Regions from separate parts of the Paraconexibacter sp. AEG42_29 genome, predicted to be linked through region 1. Evidence: riboswitches for the same ligand, from Rfam matches in the RefSeq annotation. Region 1 holds a riboswitch; the other holds the start of a gene.

Region 1 (9,806 bases):
CGCAAGACGTCGGTCCTCGCGCGCCGTCGCCTGCTCCGCATCCCGGTGCTCCGCGGCGTCGTCGCCCTCGGCGAGTCGCTCGGCATCGGCTTCAAGGCGCTGAACATCAGCGTCAACCGGACGCTGGGGGAGGAGGACGAGGAGATCACCGGCCCGATGTGGGTCCTCACGGTGACGCTCGCCCTCCTGATGTCGGTCGTCCTGTTCTTCGTGATCCCGGTCGCCTTGACCTCGCTCGTGAAGGACCAGCTCGGCTCCGCGCTGCTGTTCTGGCTCGTCGAGGGGGTCCTGCGCACCGCGATCTTCCTCGGCTACCTGGTCGCCGTCTCGCGCCTGCGCGACCTGCGGCGCCTGTTCGAGTACCACGGCGCCGAGCACAAGACGATCTCCTGCTACGAGGCGGGCCTCGAGCTGACGCCGGAGAACGCACAGCGCTTCAGCCGCCTGCACCCACGCTGCGGGACGAGCTTCCTGCTCATCGTGATGATCGTGGCGATCTTCGCGTTCGCGCCCGTCGGCCTGCCCGCGTGGTACCTCCTGGTCGCCACCCGCGTGCTCGGCGTCCCGCTGATCGCCGGCCTCAGCTTCGAGATCATCAAGCTGACCGGGCGCCACCGCCAGGCCGGATGGGCGAAGGTCGTGATGTGGCCCGGCATGCAGCTGCAGAAGCTGACGACGCGCGAGCCCGACCTGGATCAGCTGGCCGTCGCGATCGCCGCGCTCAACGCCGTCCTCGAGACGCAGGACGAGGGCGCGTCCGCCGACGACCTCGTCGGCGTCGAAGTCGTGGCCTGAGGGACCCCGCGCGGCCCCGGGCGTCCCCTCGTGGGAGCGCCCCCTAGACTCGACAGCCGCATGATCGAGCGTCTCGTCGAACAGATCGAAGCCCGTTTCAACGAGCTGCAACACCTCATCGTCGATCCCACGGTGGTGTCCGACCGCGTCCGCAACGCCGAGGTCGGCCGCGAGTACCGCCGCTTGGAGCCGGCCGCCGGGCTGGGCGTCGAATGGCGCCGGGCCGTCGACGACGCGGCCGGGGCGGAGGAGCTGCTGTCCGAGGGCGAGGACGCGGAGGTCCGCGAGATGCTCACCGCTGCGCGCGCCCGCATCGGCGAGCTCGAAGAGGGGATCCGGCTCGCGATGGTCGAGCGGGACCCGAACGACGACAAGAACGTGATCGTCGAGATCCAGGGCGGCGCGGGCGGCGACGAGGCCTCGCTCTGGGCCGGCGACCTCTACCGGATGCTCACCAAGTACGGCGAGCGCCTGAAGTTCAGCACCGAGGCGATGGACGCCTCCGACGGCAAGTTCACCTTCGCGATCAAGGGCGACGGCGCCTACTCGGTCTTCAAGTTCGAGGGCGGAACCCATCGCGTGCAGCGCGTCCCCGCCACCGAGTCCCAAGGCCGGACCCACACGTCGACGGCGACCGTCGCGGTCCTGCCCGAGGTCGAGGACGTCGAGGTCCACGTCGACCAGAACGACCTGCAGATCGACGTCTACCGCTCCGGCGGGCCCGGCGGGCAGTCCGTCAACACGACCGACTCGGCGGTGCGCATCACGCACAAGCCGACCGGGATCGTCGTCGCGATGCAGGACGAGAAGAGCCAGCTGCAGAACCGCGAGAAGGCGATGCGGATCCTGCGTGCCCGCATCTACGAGGCGGCCCTCGCCGAGCAGAACGCGGCCACCAGCGCCGAGCGCAAGGCCCAGGTCGGCACCGGCGACCGCGCCGAGAAGATCCGGACCTACAACTACGGCGAGCGGCGCGTCACCGACCACCGCATCAAGCTCACGACGCACAACCTCGACTCCGTCCTCGAAGGCGAGCTCGACGAGTTCACCGCCGCTCTCACCGCCGACGAGCGGCGCCGCGCCCTGGAGGATCAGGCCAGCAGCGGCGGGGTCGGCGGCGCTTGACCGCACCCGTCGGCGTCCCGATCGCGGAGGCGCTCGACAGCGCGCTCGTCGCGCTGCGAGCCGCCCGCGTCGACTCGCCGCGCCTGGACGCCGAGGTCCTGCTGGCCCACGCGCTCGGCGTCGACCGCACCCACCTCTTCCTGAACCCGGACACCCCGGTGACCGGCGCGGCGGTGCACGCCTTCAGGGACGCGGTCCGCCGCCGGACCGTGCTGCGCGAGCCGGTCGCCTACATCGTCGGCAGCAAGGGCTTCCGCCGCCTGGACCTCCACGTCGACGGCCGCGTCCTGATCCCCCGCCCGGAGACCGAGCACCTCGTCGAGGCCGCGCTCACGCTGCCGCAGGGTGCCCGCGTGGTCGACGTCGGCACCGGCAGCGGCGCCGTCGCGCTCGCGCTCAAGGACGAGCGGCCGGACCTCGACGTGCACGCCACCGACGTCAGCGAGGATGCGCTCCACGTGGCGTACGGCAACGCGCAGCGCCTCGGCCTGGCCATCACGTTCCATCACGGTGACCTCCTCGCCCGTATCCCCAGCGTGGACGCCGTCGTCAGCAACCCGCCCTACGTCGAGTCCGGCGCCCGCCTGGCGCCGGAGATCGCGCAGCACGAGCCGCCGGGCGCGCTCTTCGCCGGGCCGGACGGGCTGGACGTCATCCGGCGCCTGATCCCCGCCGCCGCGGAGGACGCGGGCGCGCGCTGGATCGGCCTGGAGGTCGGCGCCGGCCAGCCGCCGGCGGTGACGCCGCTTGCCCCTCCGGGCTGGGACGCCGCCGTCCACGCCGACCTCGCCGGGCACGATCGCGTGGTGGTCCTGTGGCGACCCTGACGGCGGACGACGCCGCGACCTTCGCCCGCTGCATGCAGGTGGGCGGCGTCGCGATCTTTCCCGCCGACACCGTCTACGGGCTGGCCTGCGAGCCGTCAGACAAGGAGGCCGTGCGCCGGCTCTACGCAATGAAGGGCCGGGTCCCGGACAAGCCGGCGGCCGTGATGTTCTTCCAGCCCTCGCTCGCGCTGGCCGCGCTGCCGGAGCTCGGGCCCCGCACCCGCGACGCCCTGCTCGCGCTGCTCCCCGGCGCGGTGACGCTGCTGCTGCCGAACCCGTCGGGCCGCTACCCGCTCGCCTGCGGCCCGGACCCGGCGACCATCGGGCTCCGCGTCCCCGCCCTGCCGCCGCACCTCGCGGCGCTCAGGGACGTCACCTGGCCGGTCCTTCAGTCCTCCGCCAACCGCGCCGGCGGCCCCGACGCACGGACCGTGGACGCCGTCCCGTCCGGCATCCGCGAGGCGGCCGACCTCGTGCTGGACGGCGGCGAGCTGCCCGGGACGTCGTCGACGGTCATCGACCTCGCCGGGTACGAGGATGGTGGGACCTGGACGATCGTGCGGGCCGGCGCTGTGCCGGACGAGGAAGTGGCCGCCCGCCTCGCTCCATAGAATCGGCGCCATGCGCATCGCGGTCGGGTCAGATCACGCCGGGTTCCACCTGAAGGAGCACGTAAAGGCCGGGCTGGTGGACGCAGGCCACGAGGTCCTCGACGTCGGGACGACGACGGCCGACTCGGTCGACTACCCCGCGTTCGCCCGCGAGGCGGCGGAGCTCGTCGCCGGCGGCGGCGCCCAGGCCGGCGTCATCGCGTGCGGGTCCGGCGTGGGCGTCTCGATCGTGGCCAACAAGGTCGCCGGGATCCGCGCGGTCAACGCGCACGACACGTCCGAGGCCGAGATGTCCCGCCGCCACAACGACGCGAACGTCGTGACGCTGTCCGGTGCGCGCCTGAAGCCCGACGAGGCGGACGCGATCGTCGCGACCTTCCTCGCCACGGACTTCGAGGGCGGCCGCCACGCCCGTCGCGTCGGACAAATTGACAGCTGATCGCGGGCGCGGGGCCTGAAAACGCCCGCGGGGCTTGATACCGTCGGTCGGGTCGCAACTGGCGCCGTGGGTGGAACCGACCACCGGGGAGCGACATGCAGCACCGCCGCGCGCCTGGGCACCGATTCCCGTGTCAACGCCGAAGGAGCGCCCATGTCCGACCTGAGCCCCGAGTACTTCAACCGGCCGATCGCCGAGGTCGACCCCGAGATCGCCGAGGTCCTGCGCCTCGAGCTCGATCGCCAGCAGCGCACGCTGGAGATGATCGCCAGCGAGAACTTCGTCCCGCAGGCGGTCCTGGACGCCCAGGGCAGCGTCCTGACGAACAAGTACGCCGAGGGCTACCCCGGCAAGCGCTACTACGGCGGCTGCGAGCACGTCGACGTCGCCGAGCAGCTGGCGATCGACCGCGCGAAGGACCTGTTCGGCGCCGAGCACGCCAACGTCCAGCCGCACTCCGGCGCCCAGGCGAACACCGCCGTCTTCCACGCGCTGCTGACGCCGGGCGACACGATCATGGGCCTCTCGCTGGCCCACGGCGGCCACCTGACGCACGGCATGAAGATCAACGTCTCGGGCCGCCTGTACGACATCGCGCCGTACGAGGTCGAGCGCGAGACGTCGCTCGTCGACATGGACAAGGTCGCGCAGATCGCCCGCGAGCGGAAGCCGAAGATGATCATCGCGGGCTGGTCCGCGTACCCGCGTCAGCTGGACTTCGCGGCGTTCCGCGCGATCGCCGACGAGGTCGGCGCGCTGCTGATGGTCGACATGGCCCACTTCGCGGGCCTCGTCGCCGCCGGCCTGCACCCGTCTCCGGTCCCGCACGCCGACGTCGTCACCACGACCGTCCACAAGACCCTCGGCGGCCCTCGCTCCGGCATCATCCTGTGCCGCGAGGAGCACGCGAAGAAGATCAACTCCGCCGTCTTCCCCGGCCAGCAGGGCGGCCCGCTGGAGCACGTCATCGCCGCGAAGGCGGTCGCGCTGAAGATCGCCGGGACGAGCCTCTTCAAGGAGCGCCAGGAGCGCACGATCGCCGGCGCGCAGGCCGTCGCCGCCGAGCTGATGAACGCGGGGGAGGGCGTGTCCGTCCTCACCGGCGGCACCGACGTGCACCTCGCGCTGGTCGACCTGCGCGAGTCCGAGCTCGACGGCCAGCAGGCCGAGGACCGGCTGCACGAGATCGGCATCACGGTCAACCGCAACGCGGTCCCGTTCGACCCGCGCCCGCCGATGGTGACCAGCGGGCTGCGTGTCGGCACCCCGGCGCTGGCCACACGCGGCCTGCAGGCGGACGACTTCACCGAGATCGGCCGCATCATCGCCACCGCGCTGACCCCCGCCTTCGACGGCGCGCGCGCCGAGCTGGCCGAGCGGGTGGTTGCGATCGCGGACCGCTACCCGCTCTACGAGCACCTCAGCGCGCCGGCTGCAGTCTAGGCCGGAGGGCACATCCCATCGCCGGGCCAAGCCCTAGGCTCTGGTCCGCGCGATGAGCCCCAGGGACGCCATATTGGGATTCGCCACCGCGTTCGTCGTGGCGCTGGTGGTGACCCCGCTGACCGCACGCGTGGCGCGGGCCGTCGGCGCGGTCGACAAGGGGTCCGACCGCGGCCTCGCGAAGGGCGGGACGCCGCTGCTCGGCGGCCTGGCGATGCTCGTCGCGATCCTGGTCGGGGCCGCCCTGTTCCTGGACAGCACGTCGCGGACGCACGACCGCGTGTCGGGAATCCTCTACGGCGCCGTGGTGATCGCGGTGGTGGGGGCGCTCGACGACCGCTTCGACCTGCCGGCCGCGGTCAAGTTCCTGGGGCAGTTCGCCGCCGCGTTCCTGCCGGTGCACGCGGGGGTCGAGGTCACGAACATCACGCTTCCGTTCGTCGGCGCCCAGGACTTCGGCTCGATGGGGGAGCCGCTGACGATCGTCGGCCTCGTGCTGGTCATGAACGTCGTGAACTTCTCCGACGGGATCGACGGGCTCGCCGCGGGCGTCTGCGCGATCGCCGCGGGCGTGTTCGCGATCATCGCCTTCGACCTCGAGCGCCGTCACGCCGGGATCCTCGCTGCGCTGACCGCCGGTGCCGCGCTCGGGTTCCTCGTCCACAACTTCCATCCGGCCAGCGTCTTCATGGGCGACTGCGGGTCGAACCTCCTCGGGCTGATGCTGGGCTGCATCGCCGTCGAGGGCGCGGTCAAGACCCAGGCGGTGCTCGCCCTCGTCTTCCCGCTGCTGGTGCTGGCGGTCCCGTTCCTGGACACGACGTTCGTCGTGCTGAAGCGGATGAAGTACGGCCGTCCCGTCTGGCAGGCCGACGCGAACCACCTGCACCACCGCCTGAGCCGGATCGGGTTCAGCCAGAGACGGGCCGTCCTCTACCTGTACGGCTGGACGCTGCTGCTCGGCGCCTTCGCGGTCGCCCTGCGGTTCGTCCCGTACTCCGACGACCACGGCAACCTGAACACGGGCTGGTCGGTCGTGATGGGGCTGATGGGCCTGATGGTCGCGGCGGCGAGCGTCTACCTCGTCGTCGTGCTGGAGATCCTCAAGGTCAAGCGGCTCGTGTGGATGCGCGGCGGATCGCAGGCCGACGAGTCGGCGGTCGACGCCGAGGTCCAGGAGGCGCTGGCCACGGGAGAGTTCCCCGCCGTGAAACGCGGCTGATCCCCGCGACCCTCAGTCGCGCGCGTAGATCCCGCGCATGAAGATCGCCTCGAGCGTCGAGGCGAGGTCGGCGCTGTCGAACGGCACCTCCTGCACCATCTGCTGGTAGAGCGTGCGCTCGCACATCCACACCAGCGCGAACGCCAGTGCGCCCGCGTCCCCGCCGGGAGCGTTGCCGGCGCGCTGCTCGGTGCGGATCCGCTCGGCGGCGGCCACCACGAAGCGATCCACGAGCCCGCGCCAGAACGCGGCGACTTCCTCCTCGTAGGTGGAGACCTCGACGATCACGCGCATCAGCGCGCCGTGGGCGGTGTACAGGTCGGTCACGGCGCGCAGGGCGTCCCGGACCTCGTCCCGCGGGTCGCCCTCCCCGGAGAACCACATGTCCGCCTGCTGGTAGAGCTCGACCGTGACGTCCTCGGTGAGCTTCACGAGCAGCTCGCGCTTGTCCTTGAAGTAGAAGTAGAACGCGGTGCGCGAGATGCCGGCCCGCGTCGCGATCCGTTCGATGTTCAGGTCGGCGAAGCGCGCGCCCTCGGTCAGCAGCTCCTCGGTCGCGGTCAGCACGGCGGACTGCACCGCCTCCCGCTTCGGAGTCGTGCTGGCAGGGCGGTCGGCGGCGTCTGACACGCCGTCAGGGTACCGGCGCGGGGTTGTCCGGTCCGCCGTGCGCTGATAGGTTCGGCGCTCCTCCGGTCCGGAGGAGGCAGAAACATGAAGCCGCGCACGACGAACATCACCACGGTTGGAACGGGCTCGCAGCCCGGTCATTCCGTGCGTTCGTGGTCCCGCTCCTTCGTGTCCTGCCTGTAGGCCTCTCGCGCGAAAGCCGGGACCGCGGGCACTCAGCCCGCCTCCCCGGATCCGCGCCGCAAGACGGTTCCGCCCCGGTGGCGGGTGCTCGCACGCACCTTCCAACCACGCACCAAGGAGCAGAACCACCATGCACAGCGTCATCCACGAGGACTACGCGAAGGCTGTACGAGCGACCCGCGAGAGCGCGCGCCGTGACTACCGGCCCGAGCGTCCCGAGCCCCCGCCCGGACGGCTCAGAACGGCTGTCGCGCGTGCGTTCGCACGCGCTGCCGGCCACCTCGATCGCGAGACCGCGCGCCGGGTCGTGGCGTAAGCGGATCCGCCTTCGGGTCCGCCATTCGTCCGCGTACATGCAGCAGCGGGGCGTTTCGGCCGTCATGGCCGGAGCGCCTCGTCGCGACCGGGTACCGTCGTGCGGCAATGCACGTCCGCAACCTGGCCGACAGCGAGTCCTTCGTCACCGCCGACGGCTCCTCGATCCGCGAGCTCGCCGGCCGGGTCGCCGCGCCGTCCGTCAACCAGAGCCTCGCCGAGGCCACGGTCCCGGTCGGCGGCGCCACCACCGCGCACTACCACCCGATCGCGGAGGAGCTGTACTTCATCACCGCGGGCACCGGGCGGATGCGCCTGGGGACGGACGAGCGCGACGTCGTCGTCGGCGACTGCGTCGTCATCCCGCCCGGGGTCGAGCACAAGCTCACGAACACGGGGGCCGAGCCCCTCGTGCTGCTGTGCTGCTGTGCGCCCGGCTACACCCACGAGGACACGGTCCTCACGGAACCTTCACACGGGGAAAGCGCAACGCCTGCGCCTGCGGAGCGTTCCGGGACCTGATGACGCAGTTCGCCGCCCCCTCGCGCCTGCTTGCCCTCGTCGCGACCGCCGTCCTCGGCCTGGTGCTCGCCGGCGGGCTGCCCGCCCCTGGGCCGGCCACGGCCACGGCCGCCGCTGCCACGAAGGCGAAGGTCAAGGCCCAACCCAAGCTCCGGCCCGGGCTGGCGATCGGCATCGCCGACCAGAAGCTCGCGATGTTCAGCGATCCGAAGTTTCTGCAGCTGGGCCTGCACAAGGTCCGCCGCGTGGTGCCGTGGGACGCGATGAGCGTCGACTTCGAGACGCCGGAGGTCGACGCGTGGATCGCCGCCGCGCGGCTCGCCAAGGTCCGGCCGCTGATCAGCTTCGGCCACTCCCGTGTCGAGGGCCAGCGCCGCGTCGCGCCGTCCCCCGCGCGGCTCGTGGAGGAGTTCCGCAAGTTCCGCGAGCGCTACCCGGAGGTGAAGGAGTTCGCGACCTGGAACGAGCCCAACCTCTGCGGCGAGCCGCTGTGCCACAAGCCCGAGCTCGCGGCGCGCTACTACGACGCGCTCACCGCCGAGTGCCCGAGCTGCACGATCCTCGCGGCCGAGGTCCTCGACGGGCCGACGATGAAGAAGTGGGTCACCGCGTTCATGCGCCACGTCAAGCGCACGCCCAAGGTCTGGGGCGTGCACAACTACGTCGACGCCAACCGGCTGCAGACCACCGGCACCTCCGACCTGCTCAAGCTCGTCAAGGGCGACCTCTGGTTCACCGAGACCGGCGGCATCGTCAAGCGCCGGACGACGAAGAACAAGCTGGTCGGGTTCCCGGAGACCGCGGCGCACGCCGGGCTGGCCGTGCGGTGGATCTTCGACCGGCTCGTGCCGCTGAGCCCGCGCATCAAGCGCGTGTACCTCTACAACTGGAACTCCGGGGGCCCGCTCGACAGCTGGGACTCCGCGTTGTTCGACCACACGGGCAAGGCGCGTCCGGCGTTCCGCGTGCTGCAGAACCGGGTCGACCGGCTGGCCGTAGCCCGGCGGGCCCTGGCCGCGCGCCGCCGATAAGGCCGTCCTCAGGAAAATCGGTACGGGCCAGCAAAGACCGGGCCCGGCCTTTGCTCGCAACGTCTGCCACGAAGTGTCACAAAGTCGTCACAAAGTCGACGGTTCGTGATACGTTCCACAGGCCGTCGCGGGGAGCGTCTCAACCACCTCCCCTCTGTCCTCCACCTGCGCCCGCCGCAGGACCCAACGCCTGTAGGGTGACGCCGCCATGCCCGACCACGATCCCTCTGAGTCCGACGCCGAAGACCGCGGCCCCGCTGCGCGTCCCGGCGCGGGCGACCCCATCGGGGATCGACGCGTTCCCGGCTGCCCCGGACCGCGCTCGCGCTGCACCGGAGCACGCGGGGCACGGCCGAGCACCCGACGCCGTCGCGCCACGTTCCGGCCGACGCCGCTCACGGGCCGGGATCGCTCCGGTGGCTGCACGCTGCCGCGGCCGCTCGGTGGGTAGGGTCACGCCCCCGCGATGCCGATGACCCAACCGAGCCCGCTCCCCGCTCCGTCCGGCACTCCCGCCGACGACGCGCCCGAGCCCACGACCGCATCGCCCGCGTCCGCCCCGGCCGCCGCGCCTTCCGGCGGTGCCCCGGCCTTCGTCCGCAACCTCGACCTGATCCTCACGCCGATGGCGGTCCCCGTCGTCCTGCTCCTCGGGGCACCCGT
Region 2 (9,806 bases), 810 kb from region 1:
GGGCGGCGACCGCCCCGTCCGTTCCGTCGTAGCCGACCACGAGGACCGTCATGACTGGAAGTCCTTCGCGGTGACCCGCGCGCCGAGGGCCGGGTCTACCGGTGAGGTCTTGCGCCGGAAGAACTCCGGGTTGCTCCGGTACTGCAGCCCCATCAGGACGAGGCCCATGATGATCATCACCATCGTGATGACGACCGGCGAGCCGATGCCGAGGAACGGCTTGGCGTAGCCGCCCTCGACCTTGGAGTAGTCGATCGTCGCCTTGACGAAGATGTAGGCCAGGATCGTCGCGCCCAGGCCGGGCAGGAACGCGAGGAAGAGGAAGTTCCGCGCGCTGGTGAAGAGATGGTGGCGGTAGAACCACACGCACGCGGCGCCGGTGAGCCCGTAGTAGAAGGCAATCGTCATCGACAGCGACGTGAAGGCGTCGGCGATCAGGTTCTCGCTCGTGAGCTGCAGGAACGCGAACACGGCGATCGACACCGCGCCCATCCAGATCGTCGAGTCGGACGGCGTCATGTACCGCTTGTGGACGCGGCCGAAGTTCGACGGGAGGGCTTTCTTCCGGGCCATCGAGAGCGACGATCTGGTGGCCGGCAGGATCGTCGTCTGCGTCGACGCCGACGCGGACGTGAGCACCGCGATGATGAGCAGCTTGTCGAGCGGGGACCCCAGGACGTCCTTGGCGATCGGTGCGAACACGTCGTCCTGGTTGTCGACCAGCGACTGCGTCCCCCCGAACGCCTGCGCCGCGGCGGCGACCACGACGTAGATCCCGAGCAGGATGAACGTCGACAAGACGGCTGCCTTGCCGGACGAGGACGCGCCGTCCTCGGTCTCCTCGTTGACCGAGACCGCCGAGTCCCAGCCCCAGTAGATGAAGATCGCGAGCAGCACGCCGCCCGCGAGAGCGCTGGTCGAGGAGATCTCCAGCGGGTTGAACCAGGAGAACTGCGGCTTGATCGCGCCCTCGGGATCGGAGGTGTAGACCTTCACCAGCGCGACCGCGGCGAACAGGAACAGAGTGAGGAACTCCATCGCGAGCAGCGCCTGCTGGACCCGCGCCGACAGCTCGATCCCGATGTAGCAGATGAGCGTCATCACGAAGATCCAGGCGATGCCGATCGCGAGGACGACGCCGATGGCAGGGTCCGTGTAGCCGAAGAGGTCGCAGGAGTAGATCGCGGCGATCGACGCGAGGCTCGGCATGACGAGGACGTCGGCCACGATCACGGCCCAGCCGGACATCCAGCCGATCCGCGGCCCCATCGCGGTGCTCACCCAGGAGAACGTCGTTCCGCAGTCGGGGTCCGCGCGGTTGAGGTAGTTGTACGCGGCCGCGATGCAGCCCATGGGGATGAACGCGATGAGGATGACCGCCGGCGCCTGCAGGCCGATGCCCTGGATGGCGACGATGAAGCCGAGCGTCGCGGCCAGGCTGTAGCCGGGTGCCGTGGACGCGACCGCGATGACGACGCCGGAGATGTAGCTGATGGCGCCGGCCTTGAGGCCCTTGTCACCGGCGGCGTCGCCGAGCCCGGTGACCGGGTCCTTCACCACGGATGCTGCTTCCACGCTGGCCTCGCTCCCCGTAATGGTCTGGAACGCCGACCTTACGTGCCACGCTGTCTGCGGGACAACAACAACGTGTCCTACATCGCCCGGGGAGTCTTGTACGCAGCGGCTATCCGGCAGCCGCTGCCCGCGGGCGCCGCGCTCTCAGGACAGCGCGCGCGTGAGAGCGCGTCGGGCACGCCGCCGATGCGTCACCGCCGCGGATGGCCGTGGGCCGTCGCCGATCGCGGGCGGGGACGGGAGCCGCCCGTCGTTGTGGTCCTCCACGAGGGCCGCGACGGTGTCCTGCGAGCAGCCCTTGTTCGTGCCGATGAAGCCGCTCGGACCGCGCTTGATCCAGCCGACCACGTAGGTCCCGGGGACGGCGGCCCCGGTCGCCGGGTCGACGACGCGACCGTCCTGGTTCGGGACGATGCCGGCGGCGTCGTCGAACGGCAGCCCGCCGAGCGGGACGCCGCGGTAGCCGATCGATGTGACGAGCAGCCCGGCGTCGATCGTCTCGTGCTCGCCGGTACCGACGACGGCACCGCGCTCGTCGACGGTCGTGCGCTCGAAGGTCATGGCCTCGACACGGCCGTCGCCGCGGACCGCGGCGGGCGCGAGGTTGTAGCGCAGGGTGATCCGACGCGGGGAGCCCGTGTGCGGGGGCAGGCCGCGCAGCAACTCGATCTTCGGGTCGCCGGCGGCGGCAGCAGCGAGCTCCTGCGGGTCGACCGCGAGCGCCACCCCCGGGGAGGCGACCAGGCCGACGAGCTCCGGCAGGGTGAACGCGGAGTGGGCCGGCCCGCGGCGGGCGGCGACGACGACCTCCTCGATGCGGCTCCCGCGCAGCGCCTCCAGGGCGGCCGGGGCGATGTCCGATCCGGCCAGCGTGTCTGGATCGACCGTCAGGATCCGGGCGATGTCGAGGGCGACGTTGCCGTTGCCGACGACGACGGCCCGCCGATGGGAGAGGTCGATCGTCCGGCCCGCGTGGTCCGGGTGGCCGTTGTACCAGCCGACCAGCGCGGTCGCCGGGATCGCCCCGGGAAGCTCGGCGCCGGGAACCTGCAGGCGCCGGTCGGTGGCTGCGCCCACGGCGTAGATCACCGCGTGATGGCCGGCCAGCAGCTCGTCGTGGGTCACGTCACGGCCGACCTGCACGCCGTAGTGCATGGTGAGCCCCGGGTGCCGCCGGATCTGCTCGAACTGCCGGCTGACCCGCCGTGTGCGGCGGTGATCGGGCGCGACTCCGGTGCGCACGAGCCCGTCCGGGACCGGCCGGCGCTCGTAGATCGAGACCCGCAGGCCGGGGATCGTGAGCAGCTCGTCGGCCGCGTACATCGCGGCCGGGCCGGAGCCGACGATCGCCACCCGCAGCGGCTCGCCGCGGTCGCGGACACGGAGCGGCGGGCGCACCGGCGCCATCGGCGCCCGCGCGCGGGTGACGCTGTGGTACTCGGCGTTGATGCCCGCGAACGCCGTCTCGTCGGCGGTCAGCTTCGTGTGCGGCTTGATCGCATCGACCGGACAGGCGGTGACGCAGGCGCCGCAGTCGACGCACGTCACCGGATCGATGTGGAGCATCTCGGCGAGCTCGAACGCCGGATCGTCGGGCGTCGGCTGGATGCAGTTGACGGGGCACGCGAAGACACACGACCCGTCGCCGACGCACGACTGCGTGACGACGTGCGGCATCAGGCGAAGACGTCCGCGCGACGGTCGGGCTCGCCGCGGTAGCGCGACGGCTCGCCGGCGATCTGCATGCGCTTCCACACCCGGCGGCTGACGCGGTTCATCAGGCCGGTCTCGGTCGCCAGCGCGCGCATGTCGCCGAAGTAGGACGCCATGATCGCCTGCGACCGCTCGCTGCGCCAGAACGCCTCGCGGTAGACGTCCTCCGGGATGTCGAACGTCTTCTGCAGCTGCCGCGGCGACGTCATGATCTCGCCGGCGAGCCAGCGCATCGTGATCGGGAACGCGACCGAGATCACGGCGCGCTCGATCCGCCCCAGACGCGGCAGGCGCATGCGCAGGAACTCGGCGGCGAAGGAGATGTGGCGCGCCTCCTCGGCGATGTGGATCTCCATCGTCCGGAGCATGGCCGGCGGCAGGTCGACCCCCTCGCGGAGCATCGCCTTCTGGTAGTGGTCGATGGGCTCCTCTCCGGCGAGGATCCCGATCATCAGGATCACCGGCAGGTAGCCGCCGGCGAGGCCGAGCAGCGGGGCCGAGAAGCGGAACAGCGGGCGCATGCCGGGGACGTCGACGCCACCGCGATTCACGAGCTCCTGGAACATCTGGATGTGGTTGCACTCCTCCGTCATCTCGTGGAGGCAGTAGCGGAACTCCGGCGAGCCGTTCGGCAGCCCCATGGCGTAGTGCATGAGGCCGCGGATGAGGATGCTCTCGAACGCACCGCCGACCTTGATCGCGTTGAGCATCCGCCACTTGCCGATGTCGATCTGCCGGTCGAGCGGCAGCGCCTGGTACCACGCGGTCGCCCCGAGCGGGTCCAGGGTCGGCGAGAGCGTCCAGCGCGGGTCCCGCGGGTCGACCGCGAGCTCCGGGGAGTCCCACGCGATGTCCTCGTACGGGTCGAAGTGGACGTGGACCGACCCCTCGGAGAGGGTGTGCAGCATCTCCGCGTAGGCCTCTTGGCGGCTCGGGGCGGTGATCGTCGCAGGGGTCATGGCGTGCTCCTCGTGGCTCGGACGGCGCGCGAGCGCCGCGTCGAAGTTGCGTTCCACGAAGGAGCGTAGCGCGAAAGTACGGCGCTGTACATCTCTTTCCTGCCGGGGACGCTCGGCGGCGGGGATACGCGGTTGCGCGTCGTGGGGCGCCGCGGCGACGCCCCACCCGGACGACCCTGTCCCTTAGTGGCGGAACGTCACCGAGCGCCCGTCGACGAAGCCGTCGCTGGCGACCAGCTCGTCCACGACCGTCTGCGGCACCGGGCCGTCGGTCGTGATGACCATGACCGCGGCGCGGCCGTCGATCGTGTCGTCCTCGACGTGGCCGACCGCGCACGACTCGATGTTCACGCCGTGCTGCCCGAACGCCATGCCGACCCGGCCGACGATCCCGGGCTGGTCGCTGTAGCGGAACAGCGCGATGTGGTCCGACAGCTGCAGGTTGAACCGCTGGCCCCACGCCTCGAGCAGGTGCGGCCGGGCCTTGGAGCCGACGACCGTCCCGACCACACGCACGCGCTGGTCCCCGGCGACGACGCTGACGCGGACGAGGTCCGCGAAGTCGCGGGCGCTCGTGCGCTTGGTCTCCACGAGCTCGATGCCGCGCTCCTCGGCGGTGCTCAGGACGTTGACCTCGTTGAGGTCCTCCTCGGTCTTGCCGTCGAGCACGCCGAGCAGGGCCTGCAGGCCGAGCGGGCGGGTGTCGCGCTCGGCGATCCGGCCGAACTCCTCGACCTCGACGGCGTCCAGGGACGTCCCTTCGACCAGCGCCATGGCGAGCTTGCCGAGCTGGCGGGTCAGCGGGAGGAACGGCCCGAGGATCTCGAGGTCCTCCGCAGCGACGGCAGGGACGTTGACCGCGCTCGTGACGCTGCCGCCGGTGAGGGCGGCGACGACCTGCTCTGCGGCCTGGAAGCCGGCCCGGTCGGTGGCTTCTGCGGTCGAGGCGCCGAGGTGCGGCGTGACGACGACGTTCTCGCGGCCGAAGAGCGGCGACTCGGTCATCGGCTCGGTCTTGAAGACGTCGAGGGCGGCGCCGCCGACCTTGCCGGAGTCGAGCGCGGCGACCAGGTCGTCCTCGACGATCAGCGGCCCGCGGGCGACGTTCAGGATGCGGACGCCGTCCTTCATCTTCGCGAACGCCGCGGCGTTGAGCCAACCCTCGGTCTCCGGGGTCTTCGGCAGGTGGATCGTGATGAAGTCGGCGACCGCGTAGATGTCCTCGGAGGACTCGGCCTTCTCGACGCCCATCTCCTTGTAGCGCTCGGCACCGACGAACGGGTCGAACGCGATGATCTTCATGCCGAAACCCTGGGCGCGCTGCGCGACGAGCTGCCCGATGCGGCCGAAGCCGACGATCCCGAGCGTCTTGTCCATGACCTCGACGCCGCTGTACTTCGAGCGGTCCCAGCGGCCGGCGACCAGGGACGCGTGGGCCTGCGGGATGTTGCGGGCGAGAGCCAGCAGCAGGGCGACCGTGTGCTCGGCAGCGGTCACGACGTTCGACTGCGGCGCGTTGGCGACGATGATGCCGCGCTTGGTCGCGGCCGGGACGTCGACGTTGTCGACGCCGACGCCGGCGCGGCCGATGGCCTTCAGGCTCGTCGCCTCCGCGAGGAGCTCGGCGGTCAGCTTGGAGGCGCTGCGGATGAGGATGCCGTCGTACTGGCCGATCTCCTTCGCCAGCTCGCCGTCCTCCCACTTGGTCTTGACGTCGACGTCGAAGTGCTCCTTGAGCAGGTCGATGCCGGACTCGCCGATGTTCTCGGCGACGAGGACCTTGGTCATGCCTTCACCTCTGTGTCGCTGTTCTGGACCACGTAGTCGATGCAGGCGGTCAGGGCCTTGACGTCGTCGGGCTCGACGGCGGGGAACATCGCGATGCGCAGCTGGTTGCGGCCGAGCTTGCGGTACGGCTCGGTGTCGACGATGTCGTTGGCGCGCAGGGTCTTGGCGACCTGGGCGGCGTCGACGCTGTCGTCGAAGTCGATGGTGCCGACGACGAGGCTGCGGCTCTGGGCGTCGCTCACGAACGGGGTCGCGTAATCGCTGCTCTCGGCCCACCCGTACAGGTGGTCGCTGCTGGCGGTCGTCCGGCCGACGGTGAAGTCCAGGCCGCCGCCGTCGTTCATCCACTTGACCTGCTCGTTCAGCAGGAACAGCGTGGCGAGCGCGGGCGTGTTGTAGGTCTGGTTCTTGAGGCTGTTGTCCAGGGCGGTCGTCAGGCTCAGGAAGTCCGGGATCCAGCGGTCGGACGCGCCGATCCTCGCGATGCGCTCCTGGGCGGCCGGGCTCAGGAGGGCGAGCCACAGCCCGCCGTCGGCGGCGAAGCACTTCTGGGGCGCGAAGTAGTAGACGTCCGCCTCCGACGCGTCGAGCGGCAGGCCGCCGGCGCCACTGGTGGCGTCGATGACGACGAGCTGGTCGGGCGTCGCGTCCGCCGGGCGGGTGACCGGGACCATGACGCCGGTCGAGGTCTCGTTGTGGGCCCACGCGAGCACGTCGGCGCTGGCGTCGGTGGTCGGCTCGGGCGCGCCGCCCGGGTCGGCGGCGACGATGATCGGGTCGTCGAGGAAGGGCGCGTTATTCGCGCAGCTCGAGAACTTCTTGGAGAACTCGCCGAAGGTCAGGTGGAGCGAGCGCTGCTCGATGAGGCCGAACGTGGCGGCGTCCCAGAACGCGGTCGAGCCGCCGTTGCCGAGGGCGACGGTGTAGCCCTCGGGGAGCTGGAAGAGGTTGGCCAGGCCGTCGCGGACCTCGCCGACGAGGTTCTTCACGGGGGCCTGTCGATGGCTCGTCCCCATGACTTTGGCGCCCACCGTGGCGAGCGCGGTCAAGTGGCTCTGGCTGACCTTCGAGGGGCCGCAGCCGAAACGGCCGTCGGCGGGTTTGAGGTCGGCAGGGATCTGCAGGATGTCGGTGCTCGGCGCCACTGGTGCCTCCGCGGAGGTCGGGAACAGGGTGGTGCCCAGGCGCGCGGCATGTGGTTCCAACGCCCTCGCTCCCCGGTGGTGACCCACCTGACAACGCCAGTCGCGAAGGCCTGCCGGAGGATAGCGGACACCCTGCGGCATGACTGTTGCGATCCCGTTCCCGGTCGGTCTGCGGCGGCCACGGCGCCCCATACGGCCCGCCATGCCCCCCCAGCGCGTGGTGGTGGTGGTGGGCGCGGGGCCGGCGTGCCGTAGGGGTCAGCCCGAGAGGGACGACATCGGGGCGCCCCAGGTCGTCAGGGACGTCGGCGGCGGGACGCGGTAGCCGAAGTCCAGGTCCATGCCGATGTCGCCGACCGCCCACTTCGCAAACGACTCCGCGAACCGCTCCTCGCGGTCCGAGCGGCCCGCGCAGGACGGGTCCCGGTCGCCGGCAGCGCACCCGTAACCCTGCGGAACCGCCGCGTCGAGGGCCGCGGCTGTGTCGTCCGGGACGAGGAGGTGGTCGACGACGTGCGCCAGTTCGTGGAGCACGAGCCGTGTGACGCCGCGCTCGCCGAACCGGCGGCTGATGACCCCGAGGTCCAGGACGACCCGGGCCTCGCCACCCCGGATGTGGGCGACGCCGGCCGCATTGGCGGCATCTGCCGGGCCGACCTCGATGGTCACCGCGCCGTCGACGACGTCGATCAGGCGCCGTGCCTCGGGCTGCGCGCGGGCGATCGCGGCGAGGACAGCCTGCTGGTCCAGCGGATGCGTCCCCGCGGCGAAGCGCAGCCCCGCCTCGCGGGCCGGCAGCGCCGGAGCAGTCGCGGCCGCCACGCGAGCCTGGGTCCGCGGCCCGACGACTCCTACCGCGAGCAGGGCGAGGACCACCAGCAGGACAGGGGCGAGCGCGGCGCGCGACACTCCCCGCCCATCGGCAGCTGCGGCCTGTGGCTTGACCCGGGAACGACTCGGGGCCGCACGCCGGCGGCCCCGAGGGACAAGCAGGGAAAAGCGGCGGGTCAGCCCTGCGCGAAGCCCGAGTCGTCGATCCAGGCCATCATCTTGCGCAGCTCCTTGCCGGTCGTCTCGATCGGCTTGGCGGCCTGCTCGGCGCGCAGGCGCTTGAAGTTCTCCTGGCCGGCACGGTTCTCCGCGATCCACTCGCGGGCGAAGTCGCCGTCCTGGATCTCCTTGAGGATCTTCTTCATCTCGTCGCGCGTGTCCTGGGTGATGACGCGCGGGCCGCGGCTGTAGTCGCCGTACTCGGCGGTGTTGGAGATCGAGTACCGCATCCCCGCCAGGCCCTTCTCGTACATCAGGTCGACGATCAGCTTCAGCTCGTGGAGGCACTCGAAGTACGCCATCTGCGGGTCGTAGCCCGCGTCGACGAGCGTCTCGAAGCCGGCCTGGACCAGCTCGGACGCGCCGCCGCACAGGACGGCCTGCTCGCCGAACAGATCGGTCTCGGTCTCTTCCTTGAACGTCGTGGAGAAGACGCCGCCGCGCGTGCAGCCGATGCCCTTGGCGTACGCCAGCGCCAGCGCGTGCGCGTTGCCGGTCGCGTCCTGATGGATCGCGATCAGGCCCGGGACGCCCGACCCCTCGAGGTACTGGCGGCGCACGAGGTGGCCGGGGCCCTTCGGCGCGGCGAGCCCGACGTCGACGCCGGCGGGCGGGTCGACCTCCTCGTACAGGATCGAGAAGCCGTGGCCGAACAGCAGCAGGTTGCCCTCGGCGATGCCGTCGCGGACCTCCTCCTCCCACACCGTGCGGTGCAGCTCGTCCGGGACGAGGATCATCACGACGTCGCCCTTGCTGGCGGCGTCGGCGATCGACAGCACCTCCAGGCCCGCGTCCTTGGCCTTCTGGACCGAGGAGGAGTCCTCGCGCAGGCCTACGACGACGTTCACGCCGGAGTCCTTGAGGTTCTGGGCGTGGGCGTGGCCCTGGGACCCGAAGCCGATGATCGCGACGGTCTTGCCGTCGAGGAGGGTCAGGTCTGCGTCGTCGTCGTAGAACATGGGCGCGGGACGATAGCGCCGCGCCGCGCCTCCCCGTCGGGCGGTCCGGGTCAGGCGCTCGCGACGGCCACGAGCGTGCGCCCCGGGACGGCCACCGACCCGTCGGCGCCGACGTACTCGCCGAGGCGCGCGTCGAACGCGTCCCGTAGCCGGTAGTGATCCGCCGGGGTCAGCTTCTTGGTCAGGCCGGAGAGCGTCGGGGACATGTCCAACTGGGTCTCCCACACCTCGTCGAGGCTCGGGAACGCGAAGCTGATGTCCACGCTGTCGATGACGATGTCCTGGAAGCCGGCGGTGGCGATGACGTCCTCGAGCTCCTCCCGGTCGGCCAGCGAGAACGGCCCGGGGCGCCCCGGCGGCGTCGGCTCCATGAACCCGAGCTCGACGCCGATGGCGGACGGGGTCTCCAGCCACGGATTGACCTCGCGCACGTCCCACACCGCGAGCGCGACACGCCCGTCCATCCGCAGGACGCGGCGCGTCTCGCGTAGCGCGGTCTCGGGATCGGCGAGGAGCATGTAGCCCCAGCGGCAGAGGACGGCGTCGACGGTCGCCGTCTCGAGGTCGATCCACTCGGCCTCCATTGGCCGGGCCTCGACCATGTCCATCAGCCCGAG

What was found. Region 1 has a riboswitch for ZMP and ZTP ahead of glyA (serine hydroxymethyltransferase). Riboswitches for the same ligand answer to the same signal wherever they lie in the genome.
Region 2: it holds a riboswitch for ZMP and ZTP, as region 1 does, so the genes downstream of both, serC (phosphoserine transaminase) here and glyA (serine hydroxymethyltransferase) in region 1, are expected to answer to the same signal.

What each region holds. Positions count from the first base shown of each region.
Region 1 is NZ_CP114014.1:1,638,986-1,648,791, forward strand. It holds gene DSM112329_RS07925 (DUF1385 domain-containing protein) at 1-795, shown strand, start outside; gene prfA (peptide chain release factor 1) at 856-1,920, shown strand; gene prmC (peptide chain release factor N(5)-glutamine methyltransferase) at 1,917-2,747, shown strand; gene DSM112329_RS07940 (L-threonylcarbamoyladenylate synthase) at 2,735-3,358, shown strand; gene rpiB (ribose 5-phosphate isomerase B) at 3,369-3,797, shown strand; ZMP/ZTP riboswitch at 3,842-3,924, shown strand; gene glyA (serine hydroxymethyltransferase) at 3,951-5,240, shown strand; gene DSM112329_RS07955 (MraY family glycosyltransferase) at 5,293-6,462, shown strand; gene DSM112329_RS07960 (TetR/AcrR family transcriptional regulator) at 6,475-7,092, opposite strand; gene DSM112329_RS07965 (cupin domain-containing protein) at 7,699-8,112, shown strand; gene DSM112329_RS07970 (hypothetical protein) at 8,112-9,143, shown strand; gene DSM112329_RS07975 (hypothetical protein) at 9,610-9,806, shown strand, end outside.
Region 2 is NZ_CP114014.1:2,444,625-2,454,430, reverse strand. It holds gene DSM112329_RS11875 (universal stress protein) at 1-52, opposite strand, end outside; gene DSM112329_RS11870 (APC family permease) at 49-1,575, opposite strand; gene DSM112329_RS11865 (FAD-dependent oxidoreductase) at 1,720-3,252, opposite strand; gene DSM112329_RS11860 (diiron oxygenase) at 3,252-4,247, opposite strand; gene serA (phosphoglycerate dehydrogenase) at 4,431-6,035, opposite strand; gene serC (phosphoserine transaminase) at 6,032-7,180, opposite strand; ZMP/ZTP riboswitch at 7,207-7,294, opposite strand; gene DSM112329_RS11845 (hypothetical protein) at 7,439-8,089, opposite strand; gene ilvC (ketol-acid reductoisomerase) at 8,188-9,189, opposite strand; gene DSM112329_RS11835 (methyltransferase domain-containing protein) at 9,240-9,806, opposite strand, start outside.